One region of the Sanguibacter sp. 25GB23B1 genome, then DNA from elsewhere that is predicted to be linked to it. Evidence: riboswitches for the same ligand, from Rfam matches in the RefSeq annotation. Region 1 holds a riboswitch; each other region holds the start of a gene.
The links. A riboswitch is a leader RNA that binds a small molecule or an ion and turns the genes downstream of it on or off. The one in region 1 is predicted to bind cyclic di-AMP.
Positions count from the first base shown of each region.

Region 2: it holds a riboswitch for cyclic di-AMP, as region 1 does, so the genes downstream of both, ABKW26_RS00985 (C40 family peptidase) here and ABKW26_RS09225 (NlpC/P60 family protein) in region 1, are expected to answer to the same signal.
Region 3: it holds a riboswitch for cyclic di-AMP, as region 1 does, so the genes downstream of both, ABKW26_RS16275 (C40 family peptidase) here and ABKW26_RS09225 (NlpC/P60 family protein) in region 1, are expected to answer to the same signal.
Region 4: it holds a riboswitch for cyclic di-AMP, as region 1 does, so the genes downstream of both, ABKW26_RS05455 (NlpC/P60 family protein) here and ABKW26_RS09225 (NlpC/P60 family protein) in region 1, are expected to answer to the same signal.

Region 1 covers NZ_JBDYKL010000013.1:5,382-10,451, reverse strand. Annotated here, with positions in the region: gene ABKW26_RS09235 (PilZ domain-containing protein) at 1-639, shown strand, start outside; gene ABKW26_RS09230 (VOC family protein) at 769-1,185, opposite strand; cyclic di-AMP (ydaO/yuaA leader) riboswitch at 1,607-1,785, shown strand; gene ABKW26_RS09225 (NlpC/P60 family protein) at 1,784-2,575, shown strand; gene ABKW26_RS09220 (ABC transporter ATP-binding protein) at 2,651-4,441, opposite strand; gene ABKW26_RS09215 (low molecular weight phosphatase family protein) at 4,445-4,888, opposite strand.
Region 2 covers NZ_JBDYKL010000001.1:202,684-205,621, forward strand. Annotated here, with positions in the region: gene ABKW26_RS00975 (NUDIX hydrolase) at 1-434, shown strand, start outside; gene ABKW26_RS00980 (GNAT family N-acetyltransferase) at 431-1,024, shown strand; cyclic di-AMP (ydaO/yuaA leader) riboswitch at 1,142-1,302, shown strand; gene ABKW26_RS00985 (C40 family peptidase) at 1,300-2,112, shown strand; gene ABKW26_RS00990 (YbaB/EbfC family nucleoid-associated protein) at 2,274-2,642, shown strand; gene ABKW26_RS00995 (hypothetical protein) at 2,639-2,938, shown strand, end outside.
Region 3 covers NZ_JBDYKL010000034.1:25,984-31,053, reverse strand. Annotated here, with positions in the region: gene ABKW26_RS16290 (F510_1955 family glycosylhydrolase) at 1-865, opposite strand, end outside; gene ABKW26_RS16285 (DUF305 domain-containing protein) at 950-1,561, opposite strand; gene ABKW26_RS16280 (hypothetical protein) at 1,655-2,074, opposite strand; cyclic di-AMP (ydaO/yuaA leader) riboswitch at 2,313-2,473, shown strand; gene ABKW26_RS16275 (C40 family peptidase) at 2,571-3,287, shown strand; gene ABKW26_RS16270 (beta-phosphoglucomutase family hydrolase) at 3,465-5,070, opposite strand, start outside.
Region 4 covers NZ_JBDYKL010000006.1:18,750-23,819, reverse strand. Annotated here, with positions in the region: gene ABKW26_RS05475 (MarR family transcriptional regulator) at 1-175, shown strand, start outside; gene ABKW26_RS05470 (MFS transporter) at 172-1,542, shown strand; gene serC (phosphoserine transaminase) at 1,562-2,692, opposite strand; gene ABKW26_RS05460 (metal-dependent transcriptional regulator) at 2,831-3,556, shown strand; cyclic di-AMP (ydaO/yuaA leader) riboswitch at 3,657-3,845, shown strand; gene ABKW26_RS05455 (NlpC/P60 family protein) at 3,844-4,653, shown strand; gene ABKW26_RS05450 (universal stress protein) at 4,833-5,070, shown strand, end outside.

The DNA.
Region 1 (5,070 bases):
CCGATCGAGGTCTCCACGTCGGACGAGCGGTCCTACACGACGTGGGTGGACCAGTGCGACGGCCGCTACATGCGGGTGTTCGCACCGCACGACCTCCTCGTGGTGGACCTGCCCGGTCCAGGATCGGTCGTCGTCGTCCGGTGGCACAGCCCACGCGGCCGTCATCACGTCGAGGCGGTGTTCCTCGAGCGCCGCGGTGACGGCGGTCTGCAGTGGATCCTCGAGGTCGAGGGCGACCTGCGCATCACCCAGGACCGGCAGTTCGTCCGGGGAGCCGGCGGCGAGCCGATCACGCTGGTACGACTCGACCCGGAGCCCGTCGAGGACCCCGAGGACGACACGCCCGCGCGACCGCCGGCCGAGGTCGCCACGGGCGTCGTGGTCGACCTCAGCGAGCGGGGTGTCAGGGCCCGCTTCGAGGTCCTCGACCTCGAGGCAGAGGACCTCGTGACCGTGGATCTCACGCTCGACGACACGACGCTGAGCATCATCGGGAGCGTGCTGCGACTCTTCCCCGGCGCTCGAGGGGTCCCGCCCGAGGTCGTCGTGGTGTTCGACACGGAGGAGGCGACGGCGACGAGGCTCCGCCGCTACGTCCTGCAGTCCCAGCTGAGGGCCCGCCAGGCCGCAGCCGACTGACGCTCGGGTGGGACGTGTCTTCACAGTCCCATCGCAGCACCCGGTCACGGTGCCGTCAACCGGTTGCCACCGCGGTGTCGACACCACAGGCCTCCGGGTCGAGGCGACGACGACGCCGTGCGCGCACGATCAGCTCGGGGAACCGGCGATGTTCACCATCCAGAACACACCGAACTTGTCCGTGCACATCCCGAAGGAGTCTCCCCACGGCGCCTGGGCGAGGGGCTCTGCCACCACACCGCCGTCGGAGAGCTTCTCCCAGTACCCGGTGAGCTCGGCCGTGTCGTCCCCGCTGAGCGAGACCGAGACGCTGCCGCCGGGCGTGTAGTCCATCGAGCTCGGGGTGTCGGACGCCATGAGCACGAATCCGTTGGGCGCCTCGAGCTGTGCGTGCATGACCTTCTCCGCCTCGGCCGGGTCGTCGCTCGCCCCGAGCTCGGCGAAGGTGCTCACCGTGAGCTCCCCACCGAAGACGGACCTGTAGAACTCCATGGCCGCACGGGCCGTGTCACGAAAACCGAGGTAGGGGTTGAGCCGTGTAGCCATGGTGAGACCACCTTCGTCGTCGGTCGAGCAGGGAGCGCCGCGCCGTGGAGACCGGCACCATTCGGACATCTCACGCTAGCAGCGACCGACGACACCGCACGGAGGGCACACACGACGAGCGCTCGCACGGCGCACCGGCACGAGCAGCCGCGAGCGGAGTCGCTATGACGTCCGTCACGATCGTTCCGAGCCGTGCCGAGCGGGAGGCCGCACCCTCGCCGCCCGTCCGCGAGCCGGCAGCGGGATGACCTGCACGCACGCCACGGATCCAGCACCTGGACCGTGACCCGGACGCGACAGGGACGACGAGCGCGTCCGAGTCCGCCACGCGGGCCGTGATCGTCCCGTGACATACCGCCGGAATCTCATGTACCTTCGACATGCTCCACCCGGCAACCGCCTCGGGAGCGCTCGAGCAGAACGTCTAGCCCTGCCACTGCTCGAGGTGATCTAGGAATCATGGCAGGGACGGGGGACCCAGGAGTGGGCGCTGCTCGCAGCGTCCTTGGGGTGAAGCCGCGCGGACTCGATCCGACGGCCGGGTGTTGTTCTCCTACCCGAACCCGACAGCTAACCTCGCAGGCGTCTTGGAGAGAACATGACCCTTCGTACCGATGGCCCGCGCCACCGCGCAGCGCGCCGCAGCATCACCCCCCTAGCAGCGCTGTCCACCGGCGCCACGGGCAACGCAGCCGCCCTCGGCCGCCGCACTGCCATCGTCGCCGCATCCTCCGGGCTCCTCGTCTCCCTCATGGGTGCCGCACCCGCGTCCGCCGCGCCGGCATCTGCTGATGCTGCACTGAGCACGTTCGACGTCGACACCCTCACGGCCCAGGCCAGCGCCGCGCTCGTCACCGCTCCTGCGGTGACCGTCGCCGCCGACGCGTCCTGGACCGTCGAGCAGACCTCGATCACCGTGACGCCGGCTCCCGAGCCGGAGCCCGAACCCGAGCCGGAGCCCGTCCGCGCCTCGACGACCACCACGTCGCGGTCCGCCGAGCGCACCGCGGTCACCGAGACGGCAGCACCTGCCGCAGCGGCGATCCCCGCCTCGGCCAACGGCAGCGCGATCATCGACGCCGCCAGCCGCTACGTCGGCGTCCCGTACGTCTACGGCGGCACCACACCGTCCGGTTTCGACTGCTCCGGCTTCACGTCGTACGTGTTCGCTCAGGTCGGCATCTCCCTGCCCCGCACCTCGGGTGCACAGCAGGCCGCCGGCACAGTCGTGTCCCGCGCCGACGCCCAGCCCGGCGACCTCATCTTCTCCCCGGGGCACATCGGCATCTACGCCGGCGGCAACACCCAGATCGACGCACCGCGTCCGGGCAAGACCATCCAGTTCCGCGACATCTGGCAGTCCAACCCCACGTTCATCCGCGTCGGCTGACACCCGAGCGCTCAGCACCACCGAGTCACCGACGGCCCGGCCCGCACCAGCGGACCGGGCCGTCGTCGTCTCCGCTCAGGCGCGGATGTCGAACATCTTCAGGCGGGCGCGGTCACGCGACGTCGACGACGCCTGGAGAGCGAGCAGCTCGGCGTAGATGCCGTCCGTGCCGGCCAGCTCCTCGGGTGGTCCGATCTCGTCCACACGGCCGTCCTTGAGCGTGATGATGCGGTCCACGGACGAGATCGTCGAGAGCCGGTGCGCGATGATGATCGTCGTCCGGTCGGCCATGAGCCGCTCGAGCCCCTCTTGGACGAGGCGCTCGGACTTCGAGTCGAGCGAGCTCGTGGCCTCGTCGAGCACGAGCACCGGCGCCCCCTTGAGGATCGCTCGCGCGACGGCGATCCGCTGCTTCTGCCCGCCCGAGAGCTTGATGCCCCGTTCGCCGATCTGGGCGTCGTAGCCCTCCGGGAAGCGCGAGACGAACTCGTGCGCGTTCGCAGACCGTGCTGCGGCCTCGACCTCCTCGTCCGACGCACCGGGGTCGGCGTACGCGATGTTCTCGCGGATCGTCCCGGAGAAGAGCGCAGGGTCCTGGAACACCACCCCGATGTCCGCGCGCAGGTCCTCGAGCGACGTCGTCGCGATGTCGACGCCCCCCACCCGGATGGTCCCGGAGTCCGGACGGTAGAGCCGCAGCAGCATGCTCACGAGGGTGGTCTTCCCGCCGCCGCTCTCTCCGACGACAGCGATCCGCTCTCCCGGAGCGATGGAGAACGTCACGTCACGCAGGACGTCTTCGGTGCCCTCGTACGAGAACGTGACGTTGTCGAGGTCGACACCCACGGGGCGCGCCGGGCCGTCGTGCGTACGCGACGGGTCCGGGAGCTCGTCGCGCTCGGGCTGCTCCGCCATGACCGCGAAGTAGTCGCGGCTGCCGGCGATCGCACGCTGCGCGGAGTCGACGAGATAGCTCATGGAGAACACCGGCTGGCGCGCCATGCTCACGAGCTGCACGAGCAGGACCATGACGGCGATCGTGAAGTCACCCCGCAGCGTTCCCACGAAGATCAGCGCGAAGACCGCGAAGAAGATGACGTTGAGCGCCGCTCGTCGCGAGGTGTCCATCGCGTGCCAGTACCGCGACTGCACCCGGGTGGTCCGCACGGTACGGCCGTAGCGCTCCTCGAAGGTCGTCAGCTCGCGGCGCTCCTGGACGAAGCTCTTCACCACACGGACCTGGCCGATGACCTCGGCGAAGCGTCCGCCGGCGATGTCGAGCTCGGTGTTCTTCTCCGACTCGAGCGCCTGCCAGCGCACGCTCGTGATGGTCGTCAACCACGTGAAGACGGGATAGATGACCGCGAGCAGCAGTGCGAGGGCCCAGGAGTGGAAGGCCGTGATCGCGAGGATCGCCACCACGGTCAGGAGCATCGGGAAGAACATGTTCGCGAACATGTTGAGGAAGTTCGTCGTCTCGGTGATCGAGCGTGTGAGGCGGTTGATCACCGTCCCCGTGAGCTCGCCGTCGAAGTAGCGCTGCGGGAGCCGGAGGAGGTGGGCGAAGTACCGCGCAGCCAGGGTGGCTCGGAGCCTGGCCGCCATCGTGTCGCCCAGGTAGCCCCCGATGTTCGACAGGAGCGTGTTCGCAAGCTCGGCGGCGAGCAGGGCCGCTGCGAACCAGATGACGCGGGAGACCCCCGACTCACCGCCCTGGTTCGCCTCGACGACGTACCCGGTCGCCGCGCTCACGACGAACGGTGTGAGGAGGCCGGTCGCGGCGACTCCGACGGAAGCCACGACGATGCCGACGTAGTACGGCCAGAGCTCGCGGGCGACACCGAGGATGCGGACCAGGGTGCGCACGCGTCAGGCGCCCGGCTGCGACCCGGTGGCGTCGCCCGACGTCAGCCGTGGGAGGAGCTGCTGGGCGCGGGTCGCGATGTCGTCGCGGACGAGGCGCATCCGTTCCATCCCCTCGATCCCCCGCTCCGAGGGCTCGTCGGTGTCCCACATCTCGACGGGCGTCCCGTCGACCGAGACGACCTCGGCCTCGCGACCGAGCACGACGACGAGGTCGGCCGCCGCGACGAGGGACGGCTCGAGGGCACGCGGGCGCTCGTCGCGGATGTCGATGCCGACCTCGAGGAGCGCGTCGACGGACTGGGCGTTGAGCGCCGTGCCCGGGCGGGTGCCGGCGGACGAGACGTCGACGGCGTCTCCTGCGACGGCACGCAGGAGACCGGCAGCCATCTGGGACTTCCCGCCGTTCTTGACACAGACGAACAGGACGCGCGGGCGGTGAGTGGTCATGCAGGCATCCTCGCCCGCTGTATAGAGCCGTGTCAATACAGCCGGGCCGGGTGTCCGCGTCCCGGCGACGACCGTCTTGCTCAGTCCCAGAACGGGTGTGTGAGCTCCTCGTCGATCTCGATCGGGTCGGTTGCAGCAGGAGCGCTCGCGCGCGTGATATCCATCTCTCTACCGTCGTCGAC
Region 2 (2,938 bases), on a different contig from region 1:
TCGAGGTCCGCCACCCCGCCGTGTTCGTCGTCCCGCTGACGGACGACGACGAGGTGGTCCTCGTCGAGGTCGCGCGCTACGCGACGGGAACGCTCTCGCTCGAGGTGCCTGCCGGTGGGTCCGACGGCGAGGACCTCGTGCTCGCCGCGCAGCGCGAGCTCCGCGAGGAGACGGGCCTGGCTGCGACGTCCTGGCAGCGCGTCGGCACGATGTTCGCTCTCAACGGCGTGTGCGACGCGATCGAGCACGTCTTCCTCGCGCGCGGTCTGCGCACGGCGGACGAGGCGGCCGAGCAGGCGGCCGAAGGCATCACGGGCACACGGACGGTGCCCTGGTCCGAGGTCATGGGACTCGTCCAGGACGGGACCATCACGGACGGCGAGACGGTGGCCGCACTCATGTACGCGGCGATCGCCCTGGGCCGCGTCTCATGACGCGCGCACGCGTCAGCGCTCCCCCTACTCGTCTGGTCACGCTCGCCGACGCCGCCCCGCTCGCGGCCCTGCTCACCCGGAACCGGGAGTTCCTCGCGCCGTGGGAGCCGGTGCGGCCGGACGCGTACTTCACGGAGCGCGGGCAGGCCCTCGTCCTCGGTGCAGTGCTCGAGCAGCACGCGAACGGGACGTGCATGCCGCGCGTCGTCCTCGACGAGGCGGGTGAGGTCGTCGGGCGGATCACGCTCGACGGGATCGTCCACGGTGCCTTCCAGTCGTGCAACGTCGGCTACTGGGTGAGCGAGCACGCGAACGGGCGCGGTCTGGCGACCGCAGCCGTCGGCGACGCGGTGCGGGTCGCGTTCGACGAGCTGGGGCTGCACCGCGTGCAGGGCGTGACGCTCCTCCACAACGGCGCGTCGCAGCGAGTCCTCCAGCGCAACGGGTTCGTCCGCATCGGCACGGCACCCGAGTACATCGAGATCGCGGGTCGCTGGCAGGACCACGCGATGTACCAGGTCATCCGGTCGTCCGTCGGCGCGACGCACGGGCTCGCGGACCGTTTCCACCCGGACTTCACCCGCTCCTGAGCGACTTCACCCGTGACCTCCCCGTGACATACCCGCGGTAGGCGACATATGTTCGGAGTGCTTCACACGGCGACCGCCACGTGAGGTGCTCGAGCGGACGTCTAGTCCTGCCACCGCCCCGAGCCATCGACGACACCCTGGCAGGGATGGGGGACCCAGAACTGGGCACTGCTCGCAGTGCTCTCGGGGTGAAGCCGCGCGGACTCGATCCGGCGGCCGGGCGCTGTTCTCCAGCCCGAACCCGACAGCTAACCTCGTAGGCGTCATGGAGAGACATGTCTGTACGACCGCGCCCTGCCCAGCACCGCTCTGACCAGCGGGCACGCACCCCTCTGACCGACCTCGCAGCGAGCGCGAGCACCAACGCGAGCGTCATCGGCCGACGCACCGCCCTCGCCGCCGCGTCCTCGGGTCTCCTCGTCTCCCTCATGGGCGCCGCCCCCGCGAGCGCCGCACCCGTGTCGACCGCGACGAGCACCGTCGACCTCGACGCGCTCACCACGCAGGCACGCGCCGCCCTCGAGACCGCGCCGGCCGTGACGACCGCAGTCGACGCCTCCTGGTCCGTCGAGCTGACGAGCATCACCGTCACACCCGCCCCGGAGCCTGAGCCCGTCGTCGAGCCCGAGCCGGAGCCCGCTCCCGCCCGCGCGACCACGTCGCGCTCCGCCGAGCGCGTCGCAGTCGGCGCGACGACCGTCGAGGAAGCCGCACCCGTCGTCGAGGCGACGCCCGCCGCGGCGCCCGCGTCGGCGAACGGCAGCTCGATCATCGACGCGGCCAGCAAGCTCGTCGGCATCCCGTACGCCTCCGGTGGCACGACGACCTCGGGCTTCGACTGCTCCGGCTTCACGTCGTATGTGTTCGCCCAGGTCGGCATCTCCCTCCCGCGCACGTCCAGCGCGCAGGCCGGAGTCGGCACGGTCGTCTCCCGCGCCGACGCCCAGCCCGGCGACCTCATCTACTCCCCCGGCCACATCGCCATCTACGCGGGCGGCAACACCCAGATCGACTCGCCGCGTCCAGGGAAGACCATCCAGTTCCGCGAGATCTGGCAGTCGAACCCCACGTTCATCCGCGTCGGCTGATCGCGGCAGACGACGCGCACAGGCCGTGCGCGCTGGGCCCGGACCGTGCACACGGTCCGGGCCCTTCGTCGTCATCAACCGGACGAAGCCCCTTCAGCAAGCCCGTGACCGGGGACTTCTCCCCGTAGACCGGCCGGATCGATCGCCCTAAGGTCATCGCTGTGACTGCCTTCCACGACCCAGACGCGGCGCTGGCCAAGATCGAACGTGACATCGAGATGGCGCAGGAGCGAGCCGCGAGGGCTGTGCGTGCACGGCAGGAGATCGACCAGGTCCGCGGGACCGCGAGCAGTCGCCGGGGCGAGGTGACCGTCCAGGTGGACGCGACCGGAGTCCTCGCGTCGCTCCGGCTGACCGACGACGCCCTCGACCTGGGTCCTGACCGGTTGGCCGAGCTTATCCAGGACACCGTCCGGGCGGCATCCCGTGACGCCGCACAGCAGGCGCTGCGGGTGGCGGATGCCGAGTTCGGCGAGGGCTCGCAGTACACCGCGCACCTGCGCACCGAGCTCGACGCCCGCACGCGGTGAGCGCCGGCGCAGAGTACGAGGTCTCTCTCGACACGCTGTTCAACCACGCGGCGCACGTCCAGTCGGTCGCCGACGATGTCGCGCTGGCCGCCGACGCCGCGAGTCACGTCGATCTCGACGGTGGGGCGTTCGGGGTCCTGTGCTCGTTCCTGCCCGTGTTCGTCAACGACGCGGAGACAGCCACCGCGGGCGCCGTCCTCGCGGCAGCGCAGACGCTCGACGCGATGGCCGAGGGCGTGCGGGGCATGGCCCGCGACTTCGGAGCAGCCGACGACGCTGTCTCGCTCAGGTTGTCC
Region 3 (5,070 bases), on a different contig from region 1:
AGGAGCGCCCGCCGTCTCCGGTGCGGTAGACCGTGCTGTCGAATGCGGCGAGGTATGACTCCTCCCCGATCGCCGTGAAGGCCTCTGGTGTTCCTTGAGGCACACCGGTGACAGCCCACGCCGCTCCGTCGAACATCCACAGCCTGCCTGTCGCGTCCAAACCTGCCAGGGACGCTGTGACCTGGTCCGCGTGACCAGGAACATGAGCGACCAGGACAAGGCGCTCTATCGGCTGGGACTCATGCGGAGCGAAGTTCGTTCCACCGTCCGTACTCACGAGAAGACCGGTCTCCGTCGTCGCGACGAGTCGGTCCGGGTCGTTCGGATCGACATCGACATCTCGGGCGTTGATGCTCGGTCCGCTGGTCCAGGTCACACCGGCGTCGTTGCTGATCTTGAGCCGCCCGTCGGAGGAATCCAAGCCGTAGAGCCGGTCTCCTGCTCCCGTGAGGTCGTGGAAGTCGCTGTGCCCGCGCAGGGAGACGTCCTCCCATCCGGCTCCAGCGTCTGTGCTGCGCAGCAGACCCAGGTTTGCCGGTGCGACCTCCCCGGGAGCTGGGTGGCCGCTGGCGTAGAACGTGTCGGGCCCGGTGACCACGAAGCCCATCATGTCGTTTCGGCTCTCGCCGACGGGCTGCGGGACTGAATCGTCGAGCCGGAACAGTCCCTGATGTGTTGCGACGTACACCGTGTCGTCGCCAGGGTTGAGTCCGATGCCGTGGATGTGTTCGAACGTGGGCGGTGACGCGTCGGACGCATCACCGGTCGGGTCATCGGTGGCTGGCGATGTGGCACAACCGGCGAGGGCGAGAACAACGGTGAGCGCCAGTGCAGAGGCTGGTCGTGCGATGGGGTGAGGGCGCATGGAAGGTCCTTGAGAAGGGGGAGGCACGGCAGGGTGCGGCGGGACAGCGTGATTCGCCGTCCCGCCACAAGAAGGTGAGCTGAGTCAGAGGCTGTCGAGCATGCCCTGCATCGTTGCGATCTCGGTCGTCTGCGCGTCGATGATCGTCTGGGCGAGCGCCAGAGCGTCAGCGTTCTCGCCCGAGTCCAGCTCCTCCTGCGCCATCCCCACTGCGCCTTCGTGGTGGCCGATCATCAGCTCCAGGAACCGTTGGTCGAACTCGGTTCCAGTCAGGGCACTGAGCTCGGTCATGACCGCTTCCTGGTCCATGCCTTCCATCTGCATGTCGCCGTGGTCCATGCCTTCCATGCCGTCATCAGGCGAGGTCTCCTCGCCCCAGCCCTCGAGCCAGGACGTCATGGTGTCGATCTCAGGGCCTTGGGCAGCGGAAATTTCCGTTGCGAGGTCCTTGACCTCCTGGGTCTCGGCGTTCGTCGCCGCAAGGTCAGCCATCTCGACTGCGCCCTCGTGGTGGACGATCATCATCTGTGCGAACTCGGTGTCGGCGTCGTTGTGTGCGACCTCGGCGGCCTCCTGTGTAGTTTCCTGCGCCGTGGGTGTCGATTCCGACTCCGGCGCAGCATCGCCGCACGCGGCGAGAGCTGTGGCCAGGGCCAGCGAAGCAGCAAGGGCAGCAATACGTGTCTTGGTGTTCATGGTGGGCTCCATCGTCTGTCCGTCCCTGGACGAGGGACGGGATCTGGGTGTGGTTGCTCAGGTTCGCCGCGGGGACGGCAAACCAGAGGGTTCCTACACGCGCAGAACGCACAGAGAGTGCGCCACGATGGGTCGGCTGCCTCGAGGGCGATGAGCCGATACCGCCACCAGCACCGCCGGGGCGTCGTCGTGCATACGTCGCAGTCGGCTCCTGGCGAGGATCCACCGAGAGACGGCCGGTACCAAGATTGCCGCCGCGACCAGAGCGCAGCACACGACGAGAGCGTCGTGGAGCGAGCTGTCAGCGGTCGGGTGATCGAGGGGAAGGAGCGTGACCTCCGACGCCGAGGGCGTCGTCCACGTCGCGTCCGCCAGGCTCGACGCGACCGACATCGGTGCCTCGAGCTCCATGTGCCCGCCGTGCCCGTCCTCGGACGCGCTGTTCAGCACGACCCCGAGGAGCACCACCAGGAGCAGGACGACGACAGCGCCGACGCGCTGGATGCTGCTCACCCGAGCGCGCATCTGTCCCCCAATCACCGGAAAAACCCAACTGTGGTCAGGCTAACAAGAGTTCCTGAGACCTCGATGAGCCCATCGTCGCTGGTCCCTTCGTCGGAGCGAGCGCTTCACCCCCACAAGCCGTGATCATCCCGTGACATACCCCGGGTACGTCCTGTACTTTCGAGGGGCTCCACAGCGGCGAGATGCCAGTGAAGCGCTCAGGCGGCACGTCGAGCCCTGCCACCGCCTGAGGTTGCCGATGAACTCGTTGGCAGGGACGGGGGACCCAGAAGTGGGCGCTGGCTACAGCGTCCTTGGGGTGAAGTCGTATGGCCCGAGAGGTCATCGGCCGGGTGTTCTCCTACCCGAACCCGACAGCTAACCTCGCAGGCGTCATGGAGAGAACATGAACACGACGGTGAATTCTGCCCGCCACCGCGCGGCCAGGCGCCCTATCACGCCCCTGACGACACTGCTCCTCAGCACCTGCGAGAACGCAACGACCATGCGTCGTCGAACAGTGGTCGCAGCGGCCTCCTCGGGACTCTTCGTCTCGATGTTCGTCGGAGCGCCGGCCTCGGCGGCACCCGCCGCCGCCTCGTCTCCGAGCACCGTTGATGTCGACGCACTGACAGCCCAGGCCCGCGAGCAGCTGGATGTTGCGCCCGCAGTCACCGCGGCGAGCGACGCGTCGTGGACCGTCGAGCACACCGCGATCTCCGTCACACCCGCACCCGAGCCCGAGCCCGAACCAGAGCCGGAGCCGGAGCCGGTCCGGTCTGCACCCGCTGCTTCACGGTCGGCTGAGCGTGCGTCGACCGCGACTGTGACGAGCGAAGCTGCCGCACCGACCGAAGCCCCTGCTGGGGCTTCGATTCCCGCCACGGCCTCCGGAAGCGCCATCATCGAAGCGGCCAGCCGCTACGTCGGCGTGCCCTACGTCTGGGGAGGAACTACCCCGAGCGGGTTCGACTGCTCTGGATTCACCTCCTACGTCTACGCCCAGGTCGGGATCACCATCCCCCGCACCTCCGGCGAGCAGCAAGCAGCCGGCACCGTCGTCTCGCGAGACCAGGCACAGCCCGGAGACCTCATCTTCTCCCCCGGCCACATCGGGATCTACGCCGGCGGCAACACGATGATCGACGCGCCCAAGCCCGGCAAGACCATCCAGTTCCGCGAGATCTGGCAGTCAAACCCAACCTTCGTCCGCATGACCTGATAGACGGACGGGCCCTGCGCGTCGTGTCACCTACGGGCTGTGACCTGCGCTGGCCGAGAGGGATTGACGGACAAGCTCATCACGCTCTCCTCGCGCTCTGGCCATAGTTCGTCGCAGGAGCGGCAAGAAGCGAACCTAGGTGCTTGACGGGTGCACCGTTCACACCGTGCGCTCCGCTCACTCGTCGACATCGTCCCGGGTGACGGCTTCCACCACCGGTCGTTCTGTCGCCACCGCGCCTACCTCGGCGGCGGCCGCCGAGCTCCTCGGCGCCCGCCACACCACCGACTGTCCACCTCTCAGTGTCTCTGCACGGCCGTTCACGCGGACGCGGACCCGATGGTTGATCGCGCACGGGTCGGCGGTAACAGTGATGGCGTCATGGTCGAGCGAGATTCGCAGACGCTGCCCGCGGTGCACCAGGGTGAAGCGGGCACGGCGCAGCGCAGTGGGTAGGCGGGGGTTGAGGACGACGCTCTCGCCCTCGGTGCGCACGCCTCCGAAGACCCGGGTGACGATGTCGATGGTGGCGGCCATGGCCCCGAGGTGGATGCCCTCACCTGTGGTCCCGCCCTGGGTGTCGTCCAGGTCGGCGGCAAGGGCATCACGGAAGGTCTGCCACGCGCGGGCCGGGTCCGTCCGGGCGAGCACGGAGGCGTGCACGACCCGGCTGAGGGTCGAGCCGTGGGCGGTGCGGGCTAGGTAGTACTCGACCGTGCGCGCGAGCACCTCGGGCCCGGTGCAGTAGCCGAGCCGCTCGAGGGTGGCCGACAGCTCGTCGGGGCCCAGGAGGTAGAGAAGCATGAGGACGTCAGCCTGCTTGGCGAGACGGTAGCGGTTGGTGGCGTCGCCCTCGGCTTCGAGGATGAGGTCCAGCCGGCCGATGTCGTCGTAGGTGCGCCGATAGTGGGTCCAGTCCAGCTCGGCCAGCGCCTCGTATCCAGCGAACTGGCTGATCACGCCATCGTGGAAGGGGACGCTCAGGCGGAGGGTGAGAGCCTCCCAGCGGCCAGGCTCGTCACGGCCGATCGCGAGCCGGGCGCGTAGCTCGTCGCAGTCATACCCGGACGTCACCGCGAGCACGTCGACGGCGCGCGCGCACACCCAGGCCGCCAGGACATTGGTGTAGGCGTTGTCGCGCAGACCTTCACCGGGGGCGACGGGGTAGCCGTCGTGGTACTCGTCCGGTCCCATCACCCCGTCGATGTGGAACCGGTCCTCTGCCGTGTCGTAGGTGGCCAAGGACGTGAAGAACCGGGCGACCTCGATGATGAGGTCCGCGCCACGGCGGGCGAGCCAGGCCACGTCCCCGGTGGTCTGGAAGTGCTGCCAGGCGTTGTGCGCTACCGCCAGGCCGACGTGATGCTGGCGGCGGGAGTTGTCCGGCATCCACCGCCCGGACCTGAGGTTGAACAGCACCCTGGGGGTCTCCTCACGTCCATCGCTGCCGCTCTGCCAAGGGAACCTCGCCCCCGCATGCCCGTCGGCACTGGCGGCGGCACGGGCGGCGTCCAGGCGCCGGTACCGGTAGTCGAGCAGGGCCCGGGTGACCCCGGGACTGCGGGCAGTGAGCACGGGCAGCACGAACAGCTCGTCCCAAAACACGTGCCCGCGGTAGCCCTCCCCGTGCAGCCCGCGCGCCGGCACCCCGGCATCGACCTCGGCGGTATGCACGGAGAGGGACTGGAGCAGGTGGAAGACGTGCAGATTCAACACCAGCTGGGTCTGGCGGTCCGCGTCCAGGTCAACGCCGAAGCGGTCCCACAGCTGTGCCCAGGCTGCC
Region 4 (5,070 bases), on a different contig from region 1:
GACGGACCGCCGGCTCGTCCTCGTCGAGCTCACCGAGCGCGGGACGAGCGAGGTCGCCGAGACGAAGCGGCGCCGCAACGCATGGCTCACCGAGAGCCTCGAGGGGCTGACCGAGGACGAGCGCCAGACGCTCGCCCGGGCGAGCGAGCTCCTCACGAGGATCGCCACTCGATGAGCCCGACCTTCACCTCGCTCAAGTACTACAACTACCGACTGTGGTTCGGTGCCGCGTTCGTCGCGAACGTCGGTACCTGGATGCAGCGGGTCGCGCAGGACTGGCTCGTCCTCACGGTGCTCTCGGACGACTCCGGCATCGCCGTCGGCGTCGTCACCGCGCTGCAGTTCCTGCCCGTGCTCTTCCTCTCCGCGTGGGCGGGCGTCCTCGCGGACCGCATGAACCGCCGCAAGCTCCTCATGATGACCCAGGGGACGATGGGCGTCCTCGCCCTCGCTCTCGGTGCGCTCGTCCTGCTCGGGCACGCCCAGCTCTGGCACGTCTACGTCTTCGCGACGCTCCTCGGCTGCGCGTCCGCCATCGACGGGCCCGTCCGCCAGGTCTTCGTCGCCGAGATGGTGCCTGCAGGCAAGCTCTCCAACGCGGTCGGGCTCAACTCCGCGTCCTTCAACGCGGCACGGCTCGTCGGCCCCGGCGTCGCCGGTCTGCTCATCACTCTCGTCGGCCCAGGCTGGGTGTTCGTCATCAACGGCGTGACCTTCGCGGCAACCATCATCGCCATGTCACGCATGCGGGTGGGCGAGCTCAACGTCATGCCTGTCGCGTCCCGGGCCAAGGGTCAGATCCGCGAAGGGATCCGGTACGTCCGGGGGCGCAGCGACATCGTCGTCATCATGGTGGTCATCGGCGTCGTCTCGACCTTCGGCCTGAACTTCCAGCTGACGTCCGCGCTCATGGCCCGTGAGGTCTTCGGCAAGGGCGCGGCCGAGTACGGGATCCTCGGTTCCATCCTCGCGATCGGCTCCCTCACCGGCGCGCTGCTCGCCGCCCGGCGCGAACGACCGCGTGTCCGCCTCGTCATCGGGGCCGCGTTCGCCTTCGGCGTCACCAGCGGGCTCATGGCGCTCATGCCGACCTACCTCACCTACGCGCTCGCGTGCATCCCGGTGGGCTTCGCGTCGCTGACGATGATGACGGCCGCGAACAGCACCATCCAGATGTCGACCGACCCGCAGGTGCGGGGCCGCGTCATGGCGCTCTACATGATGGTCTTCCTCGGTGCGACACCCATCGGGTCGCCGATCGTCGGGTGGGTGGCCGAGGTGTTCGGCCCGCGCTGGGCGATCGGCATCGGGTCCATCTCGGCGCTCCTCGTGGCGACAGGCGCCGCCCTGTGGACGTCGCGCCACTGGAACTACACCGTCAGCTATCAGATGTTCCACCGACCCCACGTCGCGGTGAGCTACGCGCGGACCGAGGCCGACGAGGACGAGGTCGACGCCCTCGCTGCCGAGCGTGCCGAGCGTCACCGGGTCGCCGAGGAGCTCCGTGCCCAAGAGGCGAAGGACGGTCTGACGTCAGCGTGACGCCGAGTGTGGCGCTGGGTCAGAGCAGGGTGTCCACGACGTAGTCGATGCACGCCGTGAGCGCCTGGACGTCGGCCGGCTCCACGGAGGGGAACATGGCGACACGGAGCTGGTTGCGCCCCAGCTTGCGGTACGGGTCGACGTCGACCACGCCGTTCGCGCGGAGGATCGCGGAGATGCGTGCCGCGTCCACCTCGGGAGCGAAGTCCACGGTGCCGACGACGGTGGAGCGTGCGGCGGGGTCGGCGACGAACGGCGTCGTGTGCTCGCGCGCGTCCGCCCAGCCATAGAGGTTCGCTGCCGACTCGGCCGTGCGGGCCGCCGCCCAGTCGAGACCACCCTGGCCGAGCATCCACTCCACCTGCTCGGCGAGCAGGAAGAGCGTCGCGACGGCGGGGGTGTTGAGGGTCTGGTTCGCGCGCGAGCTCGTCACGGCGGTCTGGAGCGACAGGAACTCCGGGATCCACCGGTCGCTGGCGTCGATCTCGGCGATGCGCTCCACCGCCGCAGGGGAGACGACGGCGAGCCACAGACCGCCGTCGGAGGCGAAGGACTTCTGCGGGGCGAAGTAGTAGACGTCGGTCTCCGAGACGTCGACCGCGAGGCCGCCGGCTGCCGAGGTCGCGTCGACGACGGTGAGCGCGCCCTGCTCGGCGGAGCCCGGGACACGTCGCACCGGGGCCATCGCCCCGGTCGACGTCTCGTTGTGCGGCCAGGCGTAGACGTCCGCGTCCGGTGCGTGGTCGGGGAGCGCGACCGTCCCCGGCGCGCCGGTCGTGACGAGGGAGGGCGAGAGGAAGGGTGCACCCGTCGTCGCGGACGCGAACTTCGCCCCGAACTCCCCGAAGACACCGTGCGCCGCCCGGTCGCGGACGAGACTGAACGTCGCCGCGTCCCAGAAGGCGGTCGAGCCCCCGTTGCCGAGGACCACCTCGTACCCCTCCGGGAGGGAGAACAGCTCCGCCAGGCCGGAGCGCACCCGGCCGACGAGGTCCTTCACCGGTGCCTGGCGGTGGGACGTCCCCATGAGGGTGTGGCCCGTCGCCGCGAGGGCGGCGAGCTGGGCGTCACGCACCTTGCCCGGGCCGCTGCCGAACCGGCCGTCGCGCGGGAGGAGGGCCGGGGGGATCGTGGGCGCCGTGTCAGTCACGTGCCACACCCTACGCGGGCACGTCACCCGGCGTGAGGTCGTTCGAGCCCCGGGATAGGGTGTCTGTCGGAGACGAGCGAGACCGCCGATCGGCGCTCTGGGGGCCTTCAGACGGCATCTGATCTACAGGAGGAACGCGTGAGCGACCTGATCGACACCACCGAGATGTACCTGCGGACGATCTACGAGCTCGCTGAAGAGGGGATCGTCCCGCTCCGCGCCCGGATCGCCGAGCGTCTGGGGCACTCGGGTCCGACCGTGTCGCAGACCGTCGCTCGCATGGAGCGTGATGGGCTCGTGGTCGTCAGCGGCGACCGCCACCTCGAGCTCACCGAGCTCGGCTACGGCAAGGCGATGCGGGTCATGCGCAAGCACCGGCTGGCCGAGCGCCTCCTCACCGACGTCATCGGCCTCGACTGGGAGTTCGTCCACGACGAGGCCTGTCGCTGGGAGCACGTCATGAGCGACCGCGTCGAGCGCCGGCTCGTGGACCTCCTCGACCACCCGCACTTCTCGCCGTACGGCAACCCCATCCCGGGCCTCATGGAGCTGGGCGAGTCTGCCGAGGCGGTGACGTTCCTCGAGGGCGTCGTGTCGCTCACGGCGCTCATGGCCGCGCGGTCCGCGAACGGCGGGGTTCCCGAGGCCGGCGCGTTCCCTGCGACGGTCGCGCGCCTCGGCGAGCCGCTGCAGACCGACGTCGAGCTGCTCGCCCGGCTGGCGTCCGCGGGCATCAAGCCGGGAGACGTGGTCCAGGTGGAGCGCCAGCCCGACGGAGCCGGGATCTCGGTGACCTCGGAGGGGGCGGAGATCGTCCTCGACCTGCCGGACGAAGTATCCCGCCACATCTTCGTTGTGGCATAGGTCACATCGGGTGAAGTTCTTCTCGAGGGCGGGTGACATACCGGAGGTATCTGGGGTACCTTCGTGTTGCTTCGTAGGGATAACAAACTCCGCGAAGTGCTCGAGCGGAACGCCGAACCCTGCCACTGCTCGAGGCTGCCTACAACCCGCTGGCAGGGACGGGGGACCCAAATCTGGGCAGTGCTCACCCACTGCCCTCGGGGTGAAGCCGCATGAGAACGTTCACGCGGCCGGGTGTTCTCCTACCCGAACCCGACAGCTGACCTCGCAGGCGTCTTGGAGACAACGTGACCACTAGCACCACTCGTGCCCGCCACCGGCAGGCACGGCGCCCGATCACTCCGCTCACCACGCTCGTCAGCTCCGCGACAGGCAATGCAGCCGTCATGGGGCGTCGTACGGCCGTCGTCGCCGCGTCCTCGGGCCTCCTCGTCTCGTTCATGGGTACCGGCGCAGCCACGGCCGCTCCCTCCTCCAGCAGCCCTGCGCTCAACTCCGTCGACGTCTCCGCGCTCACCGCGCAGGCGCGTGCGGCGCTGAGCACCGCTCCCGCCGTCACGGTCGCCGCCGACGCGACCTGGACCGTGGAGCAGACCGCGGTGTCGGTCACCCCGAAGCCCGAGCCGGCTCCCGAGCCCGTCCGCGCGGTCGCAGCCACGCGCAGCGCCGAGCGCACGGCGATCGTCACGGACGCCGACACGGAGACGACTGAGGTCGCCGCGACGACCGAGACCGCAGCCGCCCTCGAGATCCCGGCCTCCGCCGCCGGCAGCTCGATCGTCGACATCGCGAGCCGCTACGTGGGGGTCCCGTACCTCTCCGGCGGCTCCACCCCGGACGGCTTCGACTGCTCCGGCTTCACCGCGTACGTCTTCGCTCAGGCTGGCGTCTCGCTCCCGAGGACGTCGGACGCTCAGAAGGCCGCCGGGACGATCATCCCGCGTGACCAGGCTCAGGCCGGCGACCTCATCTGGTCTCCCGGACACATCTCGATCTACGCCGGTGGCAACACCCAGATCGACTCTCCGAAGCCCGGAGCGACCATCCAGTTCCGTTCCATCTGGCAGTCGAACCCGGTGTTCATCCGCATCGGCTGACCGTCACCTGTCGACGAAGCCCGGACCGCCGTCGCGGCCCGGGCTTCGTCGTCTCCGGGCATCGTCGTTCGGCGTCTCGATCGTCCACCTGATGCATGCTGAGTGTGAGTCCAGCGTCATGGGAGAGTAAAGTCGACGACAAGTGAAGTCGTGGACCGTCACGTCAAGGGAGACCTGTCATGAGTCGCACCGAAGCAATCCTCGTCGGTATCGACGGCTCTGCCTCGAGCCTGCACGCGCTCGACTGGGCCACGGCCCTCGCCAGACGGTCCGGGCAGCCGCTGACGATCGTCTGCTCGTACTCCCTGCCCTCTTTCGCGGCCGCGTCGCTCGACGGCGGCTACGCGGCGCTCGACGACTCGTCGATCCAGGCCGGCGCCCGGGTGGTCCTCGACGAGGCTCTCGCTCGGGCTTCCC